2 regions of the Hydrogenophaga sedimenti genome follow, and region 2 is predicted to be linked to the other one. Evidence: riboswitches for the same ligand, from Rfam matches in the RefSeq annotation. Region 2 holds a riboswitch; the other holds the start of a gene.
The links. Region 2 has a riboswitch for S-adenosylhomocysteine ahead of metH (methionine synthase). Riboswitches for the same ligand answer to the same signal wherever they lie in the genome.
Positions count from the first base shown of each region.

Region 1 (9,171 bases), on a different contig from region 2:
GGAGGTGCGCTACCACCTGCAGCACGCCAGCGACTGGCTGGTGCGCATGGGCGACGGCACCGACGAATCGCACCGCCGCGCGCAGGCCGCCATCGACCACCTGCTGCCCTACTGCGAAGCCTTCTGGCAACCCGCCCCGGCCGAGCAGGCCGCTGCCCGCGACGGCACCGGCGTCGACATCACCGCGCTGCGCGACCACTGGAATGCGCTGGTCAACGAGACGCTGGCCGAGGCCACGCTGACGCGCCATGACCAGCCGCACCAGGGTTATGTGGCGCAGGGCCACGTGGGTCTGCATTCCGAGCACCTGGGTTTCCTGCTGGCCGAGATGCAGAGCCTGGCGCGCGCCCACCCGACCGCCGTCTGGTGACCCCATGGGCATGACCGCCGTGTCGCCGCTGCAAGCCGTGACCCAGGCCATCGCCCACCTGGCCGACCCGGAGATTCCGGTGGTCAGCCTGGGCGAGCTGGGCATCCTGCGCGGCGTGCGCGAAGGCGCCGACGGTGTGCCCGAGGTGGTCATCACGCCGACCTACAGCGGCTGCCCCGCCATGGGCCAGATCGAGGACGACATCGTCGCCGCGCTGCGCGACGCCGGCCTGCCCGGCCGCGTGGTCACGCAGCTCTCGCCCGCCTGGACCACCGACTGGATGAGCGAGGCTGCGCGAGAGAAGCTGCGCGCCTATGGCATCGCACCGCCGCAATGCGGCAGCACAACGGGCACGAACACCGGCGTGCTCCAGTTCAGCCGCCATGCAGCGAAAGCCGTGGACGTGCCCTGCCCGCAATGCGGCTCACACAACACCACCGCGACATCGCCGTTCGGCTCGACCGCCTGCAAGGCGCTCTACAAATGCCTGGACTGCCAGGAACCCTTCGACTACTTCAAGCCGTACTGAACCATGAGCACCGCCGCCCCCCGCTTCCACGACCTCACCGTCTGCCGCGTCAGCCCCGAGGCGGCCGGCGCCGTCGCCATCTCCCTGTCGATTCCCGAGCCGCTGCGCGAGGCCTTTGCCTTCGAACCCGGTCAGTTCCTCACCCTGCGCGCCGACATCGGCGGCCAGGACGTGCGCCGCAGCTACTCGATCAGCAGCGCGCGCAGCCGGCTGGCGAAACACGGCGAAGTGACGCTGGGCATCCGGCCGGTCGAAGGCGGCGTGTTCTCCAACTGGGCCGCCAGCCAGCTCAAGGCCGGCGACACCTTGCGCGCGATGCCGCCCGACGGACGCTTCACCATCCACAAGCCGCGCGCGCTGCACCGTGTCGGCTTCGCGGCCGGCTCGGGCATCACGCCCATCCTGTCGATCATGACCAGCACGCTGGAAGAGTCGCCCGACGCCAAGTTCACCCTGGTCTACGGCAACCGCCGCATGGCCAGCGTGATGTTCAACGAGGCGCTGCAGGACCTCAAGGACAGGTACCCGGGACGCCTCACGCTGATCCACGTGCTCTCGCGCCAGGCGCAGGAAGTGCCGCTGCTCGAAGGCCGCATCGATGGCGACAAGGTGCGCGAGATCATCGGCGCGCTGCTGCCGGTGGGCAGCATGGACGAGGTCTTCGTCTGCGGCCCGGAGGCCATGATCGAAGCCACCGAGAAGGCGCTGCTGGACGCCGGCGTGCGCCCGGACCGCGTGCACACCGAACGCTTCACCTCACCGACGCTGGAAGCCCTGCCGGCCGACCAGCGCCAGTCCGCCGTGCTCGGCCACCCGGCCGTGCGCACCGACGGCGAAGTCGCGCTGACCGTGGTGGTGGACGGCAAGCCGCACCAGCTGCGCATGGGCAAGGACGAGAAGGTGCTGGATGTGGCGCTCAACGCCGGGCTGGACCTGCCCTGGTCGTGCCGGGGCGGCGTCTGCTGCACCTGCCGCGCCAAGGTGATGGAAGGCGCAGTGACCATGGACAAGAACTTCACGCTCGAGCCCTGGGAAACCGAGAAGGGCTTCGTGCTGAGCTGCCAGGCCCGACCGACCACCGACAGGCTGGTGGTCAGCTACGACGAGCGCTGAGCCGCGCAACCGATCAAAACGCCAAACTCAGGCGAGTCACCTGCACGGTCTCGGTCCGGGGAATGACCAGGAACTGCGGCAAAGGCTGGTAGATGGCCGTGCACATGACGTCTGGCGCCGGAACGAAGTTCTCGACCACAACTTGAACCACACTGCCGGACCGGAGCGTCTGCAGCATCCGGTCACCACCGCAGCCGCTGGTGTTGGCCAGGTTCAGCGCCAGGATCTGTTGGGTGCTGAAGTCCACTGCGGGGACCGGATCGATCAGGGTCATGTCGCCGGCCGTGCTGTCCAGGAACGACTGCCAGCCCTGCGCATCCCGGATCAGCAGGTGCTGTCTGGCGGGCGTGTGCGACGCAGATCCGAACGCGAAGCCCGTCCCCCGGAACGACACCGGGTCCAGAACTTCTGCCGGAGACAGGGGCGGGCTGTCCTGCTCGCTGATCCAGGCCAGACCGGCATCCGCGATCTGCATCAGTCCGGGCTCGGGCATCACATAAAAGGCAATGCCCTCATCCAGGTAGGTGGACTGCGCCCGGACGGCGGCAGCCTCCACCGGGCTGGCGGTGTAGAAATGCACCCCGTCCCGGACGGAGAAAAACCGGTACAGCGGCACATATCCGGCACCGGGCACCGCATGCGCCATGAAAGCGATCCCTTCGTAGCTGAAGCGGGGTAGGTTGGCCACGACATGGGCCCGCTCGGCTTCGCTGATCGTGTAGAAGTGCACCCCCCGCTGTGCATCGTAGAACCGGTACACGGGGCGTGCATTCGGATCGTTCAAGACGACAAAGGCCGGGCCTTCGCTCTTCACATCCGGCTGCGCAAACACCAACTGGTCCAGCTCCGCGCGACTGTTGGTGAAAAAGTACCCGCGTGTGCGCGGGTTGTAGACACGGAACACCACCGAATAGCTGGAAAACCAGGGCGGCGGCTCTGCGACCTGCGTTGTTGTGGACTTGCTCGCCAACCGCTGGAGCTCCTGCGCGTTCAGGTTCGCGCCCACCTGCTGCACGGCCAGCGCCTGCGCGCTGGTGGCAGACGACGGTACTGCGGTCGCGCCAGACGTCTGCGCCGGGTCTTTCGACCCACCACAAGCCACCAACAGTCCCCCGACCAGTACCAGGGCCGACACCAACTTCACGCAGCGAATCATGCGAACCTCCTCGAATGCAACAGACTGTCGACCTTGGCAGGTCATTCCCGCCACAACTCCACCGTGGTCACTCCGCGGTTCTTCAGGCCGAGTGACGCGATGGCCGCCTGGCTCAGATCGATGATGCGCTGGTGCCGGTAAGGCCCCCGGTCGTTGATGCGCACCACGACTTCCTTGCCGGTGGCGACGCTGCGCACGCGCACCTTGGTGCCAAACGGCAGGGTCTTGTGCGCGGCCGTCAAGGCATGCATGTCGTAGCGCTCGCCACTGGCGGTGCGCCGGCCATGGAACTTCCGGCCGTACCACGACGCCAGGCCGCGATCGACCAGGGCGGGATCGTCGCTGGTGGACGGGGTGCTGCTCGCATCGGCCGGCTTGCCTGCCGTCGCCGGAGCCTCGGGAACGCTGGAGCCTGCCGCTGCGGGCTCGCCGGCCTTGGCGTTCGCGTCGTTGCGCGCGGTCTCGCGCGGTGCGGGCATCGGCACGGCGGCGGCGGACGCCCCGCGGGTCTTGCCCGCGGGCTCGGCCGAAGAGGCCAATGGAGCCGGCACAGCGGCGCATCCGGCCAGTCCGGCCAGCAGCGCCACCAGGGCAAGGTGGCGGGCGGTGTGGTTCAACTCAGACTCCCTGAAACGTGACCGCCCGGACCTTAACCCAGCTGGAGCCGATTCACGATCTCCAGCGTCGCCACGCTCTGGTTCATCGTGTAGAAGTGCAGCGAGGGCGCACCAGCCTTGCGCAATCGGTCACACAGTTCGGTCACCACGTCCAGGCCAAAGGCCTTGATGGACTCGATGTCGTCGCCATAGCCCTGCAGACGCAGGCGCACCCAGCGCGGCACCTCGGCCCCGCAGGCGTCCGAGAAGCGCAGCAGCTGCGACGAGCTGGTGATGGGCATGATGCCCGGCACCACCGGCACGTCGGCGCCGAGCTTGCGCGCGTCGTCCACGAAACGGCAATACGCGTCGGCGCTGTAGAAGTACTGCGTGATGGCCGAGTCGGCGCCGGCCTTCACCTTGGTGGCGTAGGCCTTCAGGTCGGCCTCGGGCGACTTGGCCTGCGGGTGCACCTCGGGGTAGGCCGCCACCTCGATGTGGAAGTCGCGCCCGGTCTCTTCGCGGATGAAGGCCACCAGGTCGCTGGCGTACTGGAACTCGCCCCCCATGCCGTAACCGCTGGGCAGGTCGCCGCGCAGCGCCACCAGGCGCTTGACGCCCATGGCCTTGAGCATGGCCAGCTGCTCGCGCACGCTGGCCTTGGTGGCACCGATGCACGAGAAGTGCGAAGCCGCGTCCACGCCTTCGGCGAGGATTTCCTTCACGGTGTCGAAGGTGCCTTGCTGCGTCGAGCCGCCGGCGCCATAGGTCACCGAGCAGAACTCGGGCTTCGCCGCGTACAGCTTCTGGCGCACCACGCGCAGCTTCTCGGCACCCTCGGGTGTCTTGGGCGGAAAGAATTCAAAACTCAGGGGCAGGCCCATACGAAAAACTCCCGGTTGCCATCACCACCGGTGATGGCACTTTCAACATAGTCCCGCAGCCGCAGGCTGTTGTCGACACAGGCCTGCGCGATGCGTTGCTGCACGAGCGCGTAACTCGTGGTGTCTTTCACCAGACCGCCTTTGCCGATGTGTCCGGGCTGCAGTTCAAACTGCGGCTTGACCAGCATCAGCAGGTGGCCGGCCGGTTTGAGCAGCGGCACGATGGCCGGCCACACCAGGGTCTGCGAGATGAACGACAGGTCGCCGACGATCAGGTCGAACGGAGCGGCCGCGGCATCGCCCCCCGCCTCCACCAGCTGCTGCGCCGTCAGTTCGCGCGCGTTGCATTTCTCGATGCAGACCACACGCGGGTCGCTGCGCAGCTGCGGGTGCAACTGGCCCTGGCCCACGTCCACGCCCACGACCTGCGCGGCACCCCGTTGCAGCAGGCAGTCGGTGAAGCCACCGCTGCTCTGCCCCACGTCGAGGCAGCGCCAGCCGGTCACGTCGAGGCCGCAATGCGCGAGCGCGCCGTCCAGCTTGAGGCCACCGCGCGAGACGAAGCGCGACTCGGCCGTGTCCTGCAGCTGCAGTTCCACCGTCTCGCGCAACTCCTCGCCGTTCTTGGCCACGGCCTTCCAGTCGCCGCCCGCCAGCCGCCAGCGCACCCCCGCAGCGATCAGACGCTGCGCCTGCGAGCGCGACGCGGCCAACCCTCGCTCGACGAGCAACTGGTCAGCGCGCATCGGCGATCAATAGCGGTAGGTGTCGGGCTTGTACGGGCCGTTCTTCGGCACGCCGATGTACGCGGCCTGCTCGTCGCTCAGCTCGGTCAGCATGGCGCCGACCTTCTTCAGGTGCAGGCGGGCGACCTTCTCGTCCAGGTGCTTGGGCAGCACATAGACCTTGCCCACGTCGTAGCCTTCGGGGTGGCAGAACAGCTCGATCTGCGCGATGGTCTGGTTGGCGAACGACGAGGACATCACGAAGCTGGGGTGGCCGGTGCCGCAGCCCAGATTCACCAGGCGGCCCTTGGCCAGCAGGATGATCTTCTTGCCGTCCGGGAAGATCACGTGATCGACCTGGGGCTTGATCTCTTCCCACTTGCAATTCGCTTCCAGCTTGGCGACCTGGATCTCGTTGTCGAAGTGGCCGATGTTGCAGACGATGGCCTGGTCCTTCATGGCGGCCATGTGCTCATACGTGATCACGTCGCGGTTGCCAGTGGTGGTCACGAAGATGTCGGCCTGCGAGGCGGCGTATTCCATCGTGACGACCTTGTAGCCTTCCATCGCGGCCTGCAGGGCGTTGATCGGGTCGATCTCGGTCACCCACACCTGTGCGCTCAGGGCGCGCAGGGCCTGGGCCGAGCCCTTGCCCACGTCGCCGTAGCCGGCCACGCAGGCGACCTTGCCGGCGATCATCACGTCGGTGGCGCGCTTGATGCCGTCCACCAGCGATTCGCGGCAGCCGTAGAGGTTGTCGAACTTGGACTTGGTGACCGAGTCGTTGACGTTGATGGCGCGGAACATCAGCGTGCCCTTGGCCGACATTTCCTTGAGGCGGTGCACGCCCGTGGTGGTCTCTTCGGTCACGCCCATGATCTGCGCGCTCTTGCGGCTGTACCAGGTGCTGTCTTCGGCCAGCTTGGCCTTGATGGCGGCGAACAGGATGCGCTCTTCGTCGCTGCCCGGGTTGGCCAGCACGCTCTGGTCCTTCTCGGCCTGCTTGCCCAGGTGCATCAGCAGCGTGGCATCGCCGCCGTCGTCCAGGATCATGTTCGGGCCTTCGCCCTCGGTGCCCTTGGCGCCGAAGTCGAAGATGCGGTGCGTGTAATCCCAGTAGTCGACCAGGGTTTCGCCCTTGACGGCGAACACCGGCGTGCCAGCAGCGGCAATGGCGGCCGCGGCGTGGTCCTGCGTCGAGAAGATGTTGCACGAGGCCCAGCGCACCTGTGCGCCCAGCGCCTGCAGGGTCTCGATCAGCACGGCCGTCTGGATGGTCATGTGCAGCGAGCCGGTGATGCGCGCGCCCTTGAGGGGTTGCTTGGCCGCGAACTCTTCGCGGATCGCCATCAGGCCGGGCATTTCGGTCTCGGCGATCTTGATTTCTTTGCGGCCCCAGTCGGCCAGACCGATGTCGGTGATGACGCAGTCGGCGTGGACGGCGGCGGGAATGCGTGCGTTCATGTGGTGTGCTCCAAAAGCAAAGTTTTGAGAACCACTGACGGAAGGGGATGCAGGCTCACCTCACTCGTTCAGTGGATGAGCGTCGTTGCGAAGATGGGTTCCGAGCCTCACGCTCCGCGGCCGGTTCGGGGAACCGGTGGGGGCGCTGCAACGCTCCTCGGAAAGGCCACGATTCTATCGCAGGACGTGGTTTTGGGGCATCTGCGAAACTGCGCAACCTTTATGCCTCACTTCTCCCTTTCCGATTGGCCGCAGGCCGACCGCGCCCGTCTGCATGGGGTGCTGACCGACATCGACGACACGCTGACCACCGATGGCGCGATCACGCCGGACGCCCTCGGTGCGCTGCACGCACTGCGCGCGGCAGGCCTGCCGGTGTTCGCCATCACCGGGCGCCCCGCAGGCTGGAGCGAGCCCTTCGCGCTCGCCTGGCCAGTCAACGCCATCGTGGCCGAGAACGGTGCGGTCGCGCTCTGGCGCGGCGCCGACGGCGCGCTGCAGAAGGCGCACCTGCAGGACGCCGACACGCGCCGCCGGAACTTCGCGCAGCTGCAGGCCGTGGCGCAGCGTGTGCTGACCGAACTGCCGCAGGCCCGCCTGTCGCAGGACAGCGCCGGCCGCGAGACCGACATCGCCATCGACCACAGCGAATTCGCGCATCTCCAGGAAGCCGACATCGCCCGCGTGGTGCAGCTCATGCGCGACGGCGGGCTGAACGCCACCGTCAGCTCCATCCACATCAACGGCTGGATCGGTTCGCACGACAAGCAAGAGGGCGCGCGCTGGATCGTGCGCGAACACCTGCAGCGCGACCTGGACGCCGAGCGCGAGCGCTGGGTCTATGTGGGCGACTCGACCAACGACGCCACGATGTTCGGGCACTTCCCCCACAGCGTGGGCGTGGCCAACGTGATGCGCTTCTGGGACCAGCTGGTGCAGCGGCCGCGTTATGTGACACAAGGCGCACGCGGCGCGGGGTTTGCCGAAGTGGTCCGGGCCGTGCTGGCGGCGCAGCGGGCGGAGACACCGGCATGAGCGGCCCGTTGCAGCCCCCGCCGCACACCGGCCACACCACCCCAGCGCCAGCCCTGGCGCGGCGCGGCCTCTGGGCCATCTTCGGCGCCACCTTCTTCGAGCTGGTGGGTTACTTCATGCTCATGCCCCTGCTGCTGTTGCGGCTCAAGGGCGACGGTGTGTCCACCTCGCTGGCCGGACTGTTCGCGGCCGTGGGCTGGGTGGGGGTGTTCCTCATCACGCCGTTCGCCTCGGCCGTGACGCAACGGCTGGGCCGGCGTCCCACGCTGTGGCTGTCGGCCGCGGTGCCGGTGGTCTCGACCACCGGCTTTCTGCTGACCGACGCGCTGCCGGTGTGGTTCGCCTGCGAGTTCATCGCGGGGGCGGCCTCGGGGCTGCGCTGGGTGCTGGCCGAGGCGGTGGTGGCCGAATTCGCGCCGCCGCAGCAGCGCGGGCGCCTGGTGGGTCTGTTCGAGACCATGGTCGGCACCACCTTCGTGGTCGGCCCGGCCCTGCTGGCGCTGGTGGGGCCGACGAGCCCGGCCGCGCTCTGGCTGGTGATGGGCTTCCTTGTGCTGGGTTTGCTGGGCAGCCTGGGCATTCCGCGCCTGCCGGCGGCGGCCGATGCGCACGAGGCCCGCGTCGGCCTGCACGGCGTGTGGCACGCGCTGCGCGCGCACCCGCTGATCATGACCGTGGGCTTCGTCGGCGGCTTTTTTGAAAGCGGCCTCACCTCCATCCTGCCGCTGTACGGCCTGGCCCTGGGCATGGGGGCGACGGCCGCCGCCCTGCTGGTCTCGGCCAGCGGTCTGGGCAGCGCGCTGATGATGCTGCCCGCCGGCCTGGCGGCCGACCGGCTGGCCCAGCAGCCCCGCTTCGGTGGTGCGCATGGCGCGCGGGTGGTGATCCTGCACGCCTGTGCGCTGGTCACGCTGGCCGCCACGGTGCTGATCCCCTTCGTGGCCGGCGCGCCCTGGCTGGCTGCGGCCGTGGCCTTCGTCTGGGGCGGTGCGGGCGGCAGCCTCTACACCCTGGCCATGATCGACATCGGCTCGCGCGAACAGGGCATCACCCTGGTCAACAGCACGGCCGTGCTGGTGTTGTCGTACACCCTGGGCGGCACGCTGGCGCCGGCCCTGGGCGCGGCCATGCTGGACTGGGCGCCGGTGGTCGGGTTCCCCACGCTGTTGCTGGCCGTGGCCGGGCCGGGCTGGTGGCTGTTGCGGCACGAACAACGTGCCTTGCGCGCGGCGCGCGGCGACGGGCGCTGATTGATGGCGCCCGCGCCGCTTCAGCGGCGGCGCAGCGGGGCCTGGTACA
Region 1 covers NZ_JBPZHA010000006.1:324,800-333,970, forward strand. The annotation lists gene paaC (1,2-phenylacetyl-CoA epoxidase subunit PaaC) at 1-370, shown strand, start outside; gene paaD (1,2-phenylacetyl-CoA epoxidase subunit PaaD) at 375-899, shown strand; gene ACS5NL_RS12725 (2Fe-2S iron-sulfur cluster-binding protein) at 903-2,012, shown strand; gene ACS5NL_RS12730 (hypothetical protein) at 2,026-3,168, opposite strand; gene ACS5NL_RS12735 (septal ring lytic transglycosylase RlpA family protein) at 3,210-3,785, opposite strand; gene metF (methylenetetrahydrofolate reductase [NAD(P)H]) at 3,818-4,648, opposite strand; gene ACS5NL_RS12745 (TlyA family RNA methyltransferase) at 4,633-5,394, opposite strand; gene ahcY (adenosylhomocysteinase) at 5,401-6,837, opposite strand; S-adenosyl-L-homocysteine riboswitch at 6,908-7,002, opposite strand; gene ACS5NL_RS12755 (HAD-IIB family hydrolase) at 7,060-7,872, shown strand; gene ACS5NL_RS12760 (MFS transporter) at 7,869-9,122, shown strand; gene ACS5NL_RS12765 (class I SAM-dependent methyltransferase) at 9,143-9,171, opposite strand, start outside.
Region 1: linked by a shared signal. The riboswitch ahead of ahcY (adenosylhomocysteinase) and the one ahead of metH (methionine synthase) in region 2 are both predicted to bind S-adenosylhomocysteine.

Region 2 (9,171 bases):
GGTGGACGACTCGGCGGTGGTGCGGCAGACCCTGATGCACCTGATCAAGGACGATCCCGCCATCGAACTCGTGGGCAGCGCGCCCAACCCGCTGATCGCCGGTCCCGCGATCCGCAAGAACCGGCCCGACGTGCTGCTGCTGGACATCGAGATGCCCGGCATGGACGGCCTGACCTTCCTGCGCCAGATCATGGAGGAGTCGCCGATCCCGACCGTGATCTGCTCGACGCTCACCACCGACGGCAGCCGCATGGCGCTGGACGCGCTGGCAGCCGGCGCCGTGGCGGTGGTGGCCAAGCCGCGGCTGGGGCTCAAGCAGTTCCTCGAAGAATCGCGCCGCGAGTTGCTGCAGACGCTCAAGACCGCGGCCCGCTCGCACCCCCGCCGCGCGACGGCGCCCGCCGAGCGCCCGCAGGCCGCGGCGTCCCGTCCGCCGCTGGCCGGCCTGCACGCGCTCTCGGTCAACAAGCCCATCGTGCTCGGTGCCTCCACCGGCGGCACGCAGGCCATCGAATCGGTGCTGGTCGCATTGCCTGGCGACAGCCCGGGCATGGCGATCGTGCTGCACATGCCCGAAAAATTCACGGCGATGTACGCGCAGCGGCTGGACGGCCTGTGCGCGGTGCAGGTGCGCGAGGCGCGCGACGGCGACCGGCTCGAACGCGGCGTGGTGCTGATCGCGCCGGGCGGGCGCCACATGCAGCTGCGCAAGAACGCCGGCCAGTACTTCGTGGCGGTCGCCGACGGTCCGCCGGTCAACCGCCACAAGCCCTCGGTGGACGTGCTGTTCCGCTCGGCCGCCGATTGCGCCGGACGCGACGCGCTGGCGATTATCCTCACCGGCATGGGGGACGACGGCGCGCGCGGCATGAAGCTGCTGCACGACCTGGGCGCCCGCACGCTGGCGCAGGACGAGGCCAGCTGCGTGGTCTACGGCATGCCCAAGGAAGCGGTGGCGCTGGGCGCGGTCGACGACGTGCTGCCGATCGGCCAGGTGGCGCGCGCGATCACGGCGTTCGACGCGCGGGGCTGAGGGGGCCGCCGGCCCATTCGCGCGGCGATTCGCTGGTGAGCCGGCGCTGGGCCAGGTCCAGCTGCCGGGCAATGATGTGTTCGCGCAGCACGGAAAAGGTCAGCGGCTGGGACTGCGCCAGCACCCAGCGCCGTTCCAGGGACGCGACCCAGACCGCGCAGGCCGGCTGGGCGCCCATCACCAGCACGTGGTCGTCGCGGCCGGTGCACGCGCGGACCAGGTCACCCAGCAGCGTCGGCCCCGACCCGACAGACAGGTTCTTCGGCACCGCCGTGCCGGCGAGGTAGGCGCGTGCGCTCGAAGGGGGGTTCTTGCCGGGGGGCAGCGCCCGGGTGTGACCGAACACCGCGCCCAGCAGCCGTTCGGCGCAACGGTCCGGGTCGGTGTCCGCCGTGACGACCAGGGCACCCTGTTCGACGAGCAGGTCGCGGGCGAGGAACAGCCGGGTGGAGAGTTCGATCAGCCGGCGCACGCGGGCCTGCATCGAGCTGGTGGGGGTGTTCAGGCTGTCCGGCGGAGGGGCCGCGCAGTCCGAGAGCCAGACCAGCGACACCCGGCCCGCCAGCGGGCCGTCCTGCGCCTGGCCCGACAACAGGCCGGACATCACCGAGAGGTCGTCGCCGCACAGCAGCGACACCCGGTGTCCGGCGTCCGTCTCGGCCGCCAGCCGGGCCACGGACCAGGCCGGGCGGCGGTGCGAGGTCCGGGTCTGGGTGGAGTGGGTCCACAGCTCGCGGGCGCGCTGGCGTGCCAGCGCGACGATGTCCGGCAGCCGGTTCAACATGGATCGGTTCATTTCTTGCTCCCTGAATTGAACAAAAAGTTTATTCTGAAAAGAACAAAAAGTGTAATCAAGGGAGAATCCACACTTAACTTCGTGTTCATGGATGAAAAGACCGAATTTGGCCGGCGCCTGCGTGACGCCATGACGAGCGCCGGCTATCCGCTGCGCCCGGTGGTGCTCGAACGCGAGTTCAACACCCGCTACTGGGGGCGCTCGGTCACGCTGCAGGGGGTGCGGCGCTGGTTGCGCGGCGAGGCGATCCCGTCGCAGGACAAGCTACTGGTGCTGGCCGACTGGCTGGGGGTGGAGCCGGAGGTGCTGCGGTTCGGGGTGGCGGTCCGTCATCAGGTGCAGGAGCGGCGCCAGCGCTGGGACGAAGGGGTCGGCCATGTGGAGCGCGAAACCTTCGACGCATTCCTTTCCCTGCCGGCGCCGCAGCGCAAGATCGTGCGCGAGGTCATCCTGACCTTTGCCAAGGTGCACCAGGCCGAACCCGCCGGCGCCGAGCGCCCGGCGAAAGCCAAGGCCAGCCGCTAAAATTGCGCTCCCTCAAGGAGCGCTGCAGCGCCGGTTTCCGACCGGCGTCAGGCTTGGGGCAAGGGGCGGCCACCGCCCTGCCGGCCTGGCCGGTTCCAACGGCGCTCACCAGTTTCTGTCCGCAACCCTGGTGAGCCCCATGTCTGCAGTTCCTGCCTCCACCCCCGTCTCCGTTCCTCCCATGCTGCTGTCCGGCCTGGAGCCGCTGCGCATCGGCGAGGGCAGCCTGTTCGTCAACGTCGGCGAGCGCACCAACGTGACGGGTTCCAAGGTGTTCGCGCGCATGGTCCTCGAAGGCCGCTACGAGGACGCGCTGGCCGTGGCCCGCCAGCAGGTCGAGAACGGTGCGCAGGTGATCGACATCAACATGGACGAGGCCATGCTCGACAGCCAGGCCGCCATGGTGCGTTTCCTGAACCTGATCGCGGGCGAGCCCGACATCGCGCGCGTGCCGATCATGATCGACTCTTCGAAGTGGAGCGTGATCGAGGCCGGCCTGCAGTGCATCCAGGGCAAGGGCATCGTCAACTCGATCTCGATGAAGGAGGGCGTGGCCGAGTTCAAGCGCCAGGCGGGTCTGGTCAAGCGCTACGGCGCGGCCGCCGTGGTCATGGCCTTCGATGAAAAAGGCCAGGCCGACACCTACGAACGCAAGATCGAGATCTGCGAGCGCGCCTACCGCGTGCTGGTCGACGAAGTGGGCTTCCCGCCCGAAGACATCATCTTCGACCCCAACATCTTCGCCATCGCCACCGGCATCGAAGAGCACAACAACTACGCGGTCGACTTCATCGAGGCCACGCGCTGGATCAAGCAGCACCTGCCGGGCGCCAAGGTCAGTGGCGGCGTGTCCAACGTGTCGTTCAGCTTCCGTGGCAACGACCCGGTGCGCGAGGCCATCCACACCGTGTTCCTGTACCACGCCATCCAGGCGGGCATGGACATGGGCATCGTCAACGCCGGCATGGTCGGCGTCTACGACGAGATCGAACCCGAGCTGCGCGCGCGGGTGGAAGACGTGGTGCTCAACCGCCGCCCGGACGCCGGCGAGCGCCTGGTGGAAGTGGCCGAGAGCGCCAAGGGTGCGGCCAAGGACGACAGCAAGAAGAACGAATGGCGCGCGCTGCCGATCCGCGAGCGCCTCTCGCACGCGCTGGTGCGCGGCATGAACGAGTTCATCAGCGAAGACACCGAAGAGATGTGGCAGGAGATCCAGGCCACCGGCGGCCGCCCGCTGCACGTGATCGAAGGCCCGCTGATGGACGGCATGAACGTGGTCGGCGACCTGTTCGGCGCCGGCAAGATGTTCCTGCCCCAGGTGGTGAAAAGCGCGCGCGTGATGAAGCAGGCCGTGGCCCACCTGCTGCCCTACATCGAGGAAGAAAAGCGCCAGCTCGAAGCGGCCGGCGGCGACGTGAAGAGCAAGGGCAAGATCGTGATCGCGACCGTCAAGGGCGACGTGCACGACATCGGCAAGAACATCGTGACGGTGGTCCTGCAGTGCAACAACTTCGAGGTCGTGAACATGGGCGTGATGGTGCCCTGGCAGGACATCCTGAAGAAGGCCAAGGAAGAGGGCGCCGACATCGTGGGTCTGTCGGGCCTGATCACGCCCAGCCTGGAAGAGATGCAGGTGGTGGCGGCCGAGATGCAGAAGGACCCGCATTTCCGCGAGAAGGGCATTCCGCTGCTGATCGGCGGCGCGACCACCAGCCGGGTGCACACGGCGGTGAAGATCTCGCCGCACTACGCCGGACCGGTGGTCTACGTGCCCGACGCCTCGCGCAGCGTGAGCGTGGCGCAGGGCCTGATCGGCGACGGCCGCGTGCAGTACCTGGCCGAGCTCAACGCCGACTACGAGAAGGTGCGCCAGCAGCACGCCAGCAAGAAGCAGGTGCCGCTGTGGCCGCTGGCCCAGGCCCGCGCCAATGCGACACCGGTCGACTTCACTGCCCACGCGCCGGTCGCGCCCCGCTTCATTGGCCGCCGCGTGTTCAAGAACTTCGATCTGGCCGAGGCCGCGAAGTACATCGACTGGGGCCCGTTCTTCCAGACCTGGGACCTGGCCGGCCCGTACCCGGCGATCCTCGACGATGAGGTGGTCGGTGAGCAGGCGCGCAAGGTGTTCGCCGACGCGCAGGCCATGCTCAAGAAGATCGTCGACGGCCGCTGGCTGACGGCGAACGCGGTGATCGGCCTCTACCCGGCCAACCGCGTGAACGCGGACGACATCGCGCTCTACGCCGACGAAGCGCGCCAGCAGCCGGTGCTGACCTGGCACGGCCTGCGCCAGCAGACCGAGAAGCAGGAGATTGACGGCGTCATGCGCCCCAGCCGTTGCCTGGCCGACTTCGTGGCGCCGGCGGGCACGGCCGACTACGTGGGCCTGTTCGCGGTGACGGCCGGTGTCGGCGCCGAGAAGAAGGAACAGCAGTTCCTGGCCGCGCACGACGACTACAGCGCGATCCTGTTCAAGGCCCTGGCCGACCGGCTGGCCGAGGCGATGGCCGAATGCATGCACCACCGCGTGCGCACCGACCTCTGGGGCTACGCGGCGGGCGAAGCGCTGTCCGGTGAAGACCTGATCAAAGAGAAGTACCAGGGCATCCGCCCGGCGCCGGGCTACCCGGCCTGCCCGGACCACTCGGTCAAGCGCGCCATGTTCGCGCTGCTGCAGGCCGACGAGATTGGCATGGCGCTGACCGACAGCCTGGCCATGACGCCGGCCGCCAGCGTCAGCGGCTTCTATCTCGCGCACCCGGACAGCACCTACTTCAACGTCGGCAGGATCGGCGACGACCAGGTGCAGGATCTGGCGGCGCGCAGCGGTGTCGAGGCGTCCGAACTGCGGCGCTGGCTGGGGCCCAGTCTCTGACAGGGGTTGTGCTAAAACCCTTTTCCCCTCCTGCTTGAACACTGCATCCATGGCGCTTGTGTGTCCGTCCTGTGGCGCGGAAAACCGGGACAAGGCCCGGTTCTGCCGGGGATGCGCACGACCGCTGGAGCGGCCGGGCGAAGCCGATCCGTCCGCGGACCCGCGGGAGCGGCGGCGCCGGGCCGCGGCCGCACGTGCGGCCAGCAGCCCGTCCCGCTCGCGCTGGACCGCCGCCATCGTGGGTGCGGTGCTGGCCCTGGGCGTCGGCTGGTGGCTCGGGGCGCGCCAGCAAAGCCCGGCGCCGGCCCAGGCCGCGGCCCGGCCTGCGGTGTCGGCCCCTGCTGCTGCGGGAGGACCGGCCGCCGCGAACGCACCGCTGCAGCCGCTGACGGCCGTGCCCGCCGCCAGCCCGGTGGATCCTCCCGTTGGCGGTAGCGCGAACGCCGAACCGGAGTCGGCCGCCGCGGTCGACCGCCTGCACCAGTCGGTCGAGATGCTGGAGCGCCAGGACCGTGCCCGCGCGGCGGTGCTGGAACAGCAACGCCTGAAAGTCGCCCAGGAGAAACAACGCGCCGACGAAGCCCGCCGCCGCACCGACGCATTGGCCGCCGCCGCCAGCCCGGCTTCCGCCACGCCCGCCGCCGTTGCCCAGGCCAACGCACCGGCCGCGGCACCGGCGCCGACCGCCGCGCCCTCGGTCGACCAGCTGTGTGCGGGCAGCAGCAACGTGTTCGCGCGCGATTTCTGCCGCATGCGCGAGTGCGGCAAGCCGGGCTACGCGAGCGACCCGGTCTGCGTGCGTTTCCGCCAGATGGAAGAGACCCGGCGCCAGGAAGCCGAGCGCCGCTGACCACGCCCCGCTCAGGCCCACAGCCGGCGCGCGAAACCTAGCCCGCGGCCCGCAGTGCCCGCCGGTACTGCACCGCTTCGGCGATCTGCGCCACGCCCACCGACTCACTGCCCGCGAGGTCGGCAATCGTGCGCGCCACGCGCAGGGCGCGGTGCGTGCTGCGCGCGCTCCAGCCCAGCCGCGCGGCGGCGGTCTGCAGGAACTTCAGGGCCGCCGGTTCGACCTGCGCATGTTCGTCCAGCGACTGGCCCGAGAGCTTCTGGTTGATGTGGCCCTGGCGCGCCTGCGCGCGCGCACGCGCCGCCACCACGCGCTCGCGCACCGTGGCACTCGCTTCGCCGGCGCCACGCTTGAGCAGTTCGTCGGCGGGCAGGGCGGGTACCTCCACATGCAGGTCGATGCGGTCCAGCAGCGGGCCGCTCAGGCGCCCCTGGTAGCGGGCGATCTGGTCGGGCGTGTCGCGGCAGGGCTGGGTCGGGTGGCCGAGAAAGCCGCAGGGACATGGATTCATCGCGGCCACCAGCTGAAACCGTGCGGGAAATTCGCTTTGCATCGCCGCGCGCGAGATGCGGATGTGGCCACTCTCCAGCGGTTCGCGCAGGGCTTCGAGCGCGGCGCGCGGGAACTCTGGCAGCTCGTCGAGAAACAGCACACCGTGGTGCGCGAGTGAAATTTCGCCAGGTTTCGGCGGTGAGCCACCACCGACCAGCGCGACCGCGCTGGCGCTGTGGTGCGGCGCGCAGGTCGGGCGCAGACCCCAGCGGTCCGGATGGAAGCGGCCGGCCAGCGAGGCCACGGCTGCCGACTCCAGCGCCTCGTCGGTGTCCATGGCCGGCAGCAGGCCGGCAAAGCGCTGGGCCAGCATGCTCTTGCCCGAACCTGGCGGGCCAAGCATCAAGATGGAATGCCCCCCGGCGGCCGCAATCTCCAGCGCGCGCCGTGCCGCCGCCTGCCCCTTGACGTCGGCCAGGTCGGAGTAGGTTTCGCGCGAGCCGGGCGGCGTCGGCGACAGGCGCGCCCAGGCCGCTTCGTCCGGTACGGTCTCGGGTGCGCCGTTGGCCCCGTCGGGCAGGAACTGCGCGACCACGTCCAGCAGGTGGCGGGCGCGGAACACCTGGGCCTGCGGCACCAGCGCGGCCTCTTCGGCACTGCCCGGCGGCAGCACCAGCCGGGTGGGCCGGCCCGATTCACCGCCGCGGTGCAGCGCCAGGCTCATCGCCAGCGCGCCGCGCACCGGCCGCAGCTCGCCGCCCAGCGACAGCTCCCCCGCGAATTCCCAGCCGACCAGCTTCGCGCTGTCGATCTGGCCCGCCGCAGCTAGGATGCCCAGCGCGATCGGCAGGTCGAAACGACCGGAGTCCTTGGGCAGGTCGGCCGGCGCGAGATTGACGGTGATGCGCTTGTTGCTCGGGAATTCGAGCCCTGCGTTGGCGATCGCTGATCGCACGCGCTCGCGCGCTTCCTTGACTTCGGTGTCGACCAGGCCGACCAGCGTGAAGCTGGGCAGGCCGTTGGCCAGATGGACTTCGACCTGCACCGGCCGGGCTTCGAGCCCGATCAGCGCGCGGCTGTGCACCAATGACAAACCCATTTGCTCATTCCTCCCTGTTTCGGTGCGCGACCGGTTGCGGGTCGCCGTGCACATGTTTGGTGCGGCCTGATGGCCGGCGCGCGGAAATCATGGCATGGGGTGGGGCGTACCGCAGCCCCTCCCGGGGGGATGTATCCCTCTGTAAACCATGCGGAAGACCGAGGGGAGGGGCCGGCTGGCACGGTCCGTGCATTGACCTGTCAGCGATTGCATCAAACCGTGGTGTCTCCAGGCCTTGCCGCCCGGCACCATCCCACCGAAGAAGAGGTAACACAGCATGAAAATGGTTTCCGCCATCATCAAGCCGTTCAAGCTGGACGAGGTGCGCGAGGCGCTCTCCGGCATGGGCGTGCAGGGCATCACCGTCACCGAAGTCAAGGGCTTCGGACGCCAGAAGGGCCACACCGAGCTCTATCGCGGCGCCGAATACGTCGTCGACTTCCTGCCCAAGGTCAAGATCGAAGCCGCGGTCGACGACAGCCTGGTCGACCGCGTGATCGAAGCCATCGAAGGTGCCGCGCGCACCGGAAAGATCGGCGACGGGAAGATCTTCGTCACCTCCCTCGAACAGGTGGTTCGCATCCGCACCGGCGAGACCGGCAAGGAAGCCCTCTGATCCCAGCACCCGAATCAGAAAGAGCACCAACATGAAAAAGCTACTCGCCACCCTGCTGCTGGGTGCAGGCCTGACCTTCGGCGCCTTCAGCGCCATGGCCGAAGACGCCCCCAAGCCGGCCGAAGCGCCCGCCGCGGCGGCTGCCGCCGCGCCGGCCGAGGCTGCCAAGCCCGCCGACGCTCCTGCTGCGGCGCCCGCTGCCGACGCCGCCAAGCCGGCCGAAGCGGCCGCTGCACCGGCTGACGCTGCCAAGCCTGCGGAAGAAGCCAAGCCCGCCGAGGCCGCTGCCGCTCCCGCACCGTCTCCGAACAAGGGCGATACCGCCTGGATGTTTGTCGCGACCCTGCTGGTCATCCTGATGACCGTGCCTGGCCTGGCGCTGTTCTATGGCGGCCTGGTCCGCAGCAAGAACATGCTGTCGGTGCTGATGCAGGTGATGGTGACCTTCTCGCTGATCGTCGTGCTGTGGGCCGTCTACGGCTACAGCCTGGCCTTCACCGAGGGCAACGCCTTCATCGGTGGTTTCGACCGCCTGTTCATGAAGGGCGTCTGGGACAACGCCGCCGGCACCTTCGCCAACGGCGCGACCTTCAGCAAGAACACGCCGATGTACGAGATCGTGTTCGCCGCCTTCCAGGCCACCTTCGCCGGCATCACCTGCACCCTGATCGTGGGCTCGTTCGCCGAGCGCATGAAGTTCAGCGCCGTGCTGCTGTTCTGCGCGATCTGGTTCACCTTCTCCTACGCCCCGATCGCCCACATGGTCTGGTTCTGGATGGGTCCTGACGCCTACACCGGCAAGGAAGTGGTCGACGCCATGAACGGCAAGGCCGGCTACATCTGGCAGATGGGTGCGCTGGACTTCGCTGGCGGTACCGTGGTGCA
Region 2 covers NZ_JBPZHA010000008.1:75,062-84,232, forward strand. The annotation lists gene ACS5NL_RS14205 (protein-glutamate methylesterase/protein-glutamine glutaminase) at 1-1,033, shown strand, start outside; gene ACS5NL_RS14210 (hypothetical protein) at 1,008-1,829, opposite strand; gene ACS5NL_RS14215 (transcriptional regulator) at 1,917-2,354, shown strand; S-adenosyl-L-homocysteine riboswitch at 2,363-2,468, shown strand; gene metH (methionine synthase) at 2,494-5,229, shown strand; gene ACS5NL_RS14225 (zinc ribbon domain-containing protein) at 5,279-6,079, shown strand; gene ACS5NL_RS14230 (YifB family Mg chelatase-like AAA ATPase) at 6,117-7,670, opposite strand; gene ACS5NL_RS14235 (P-II family nitrogen regulator) at 7,948-8,286, shown strand; gene ACS5NL_RS14240 (ammonium transporter) at 8,318-9,171, shown strand, end outside.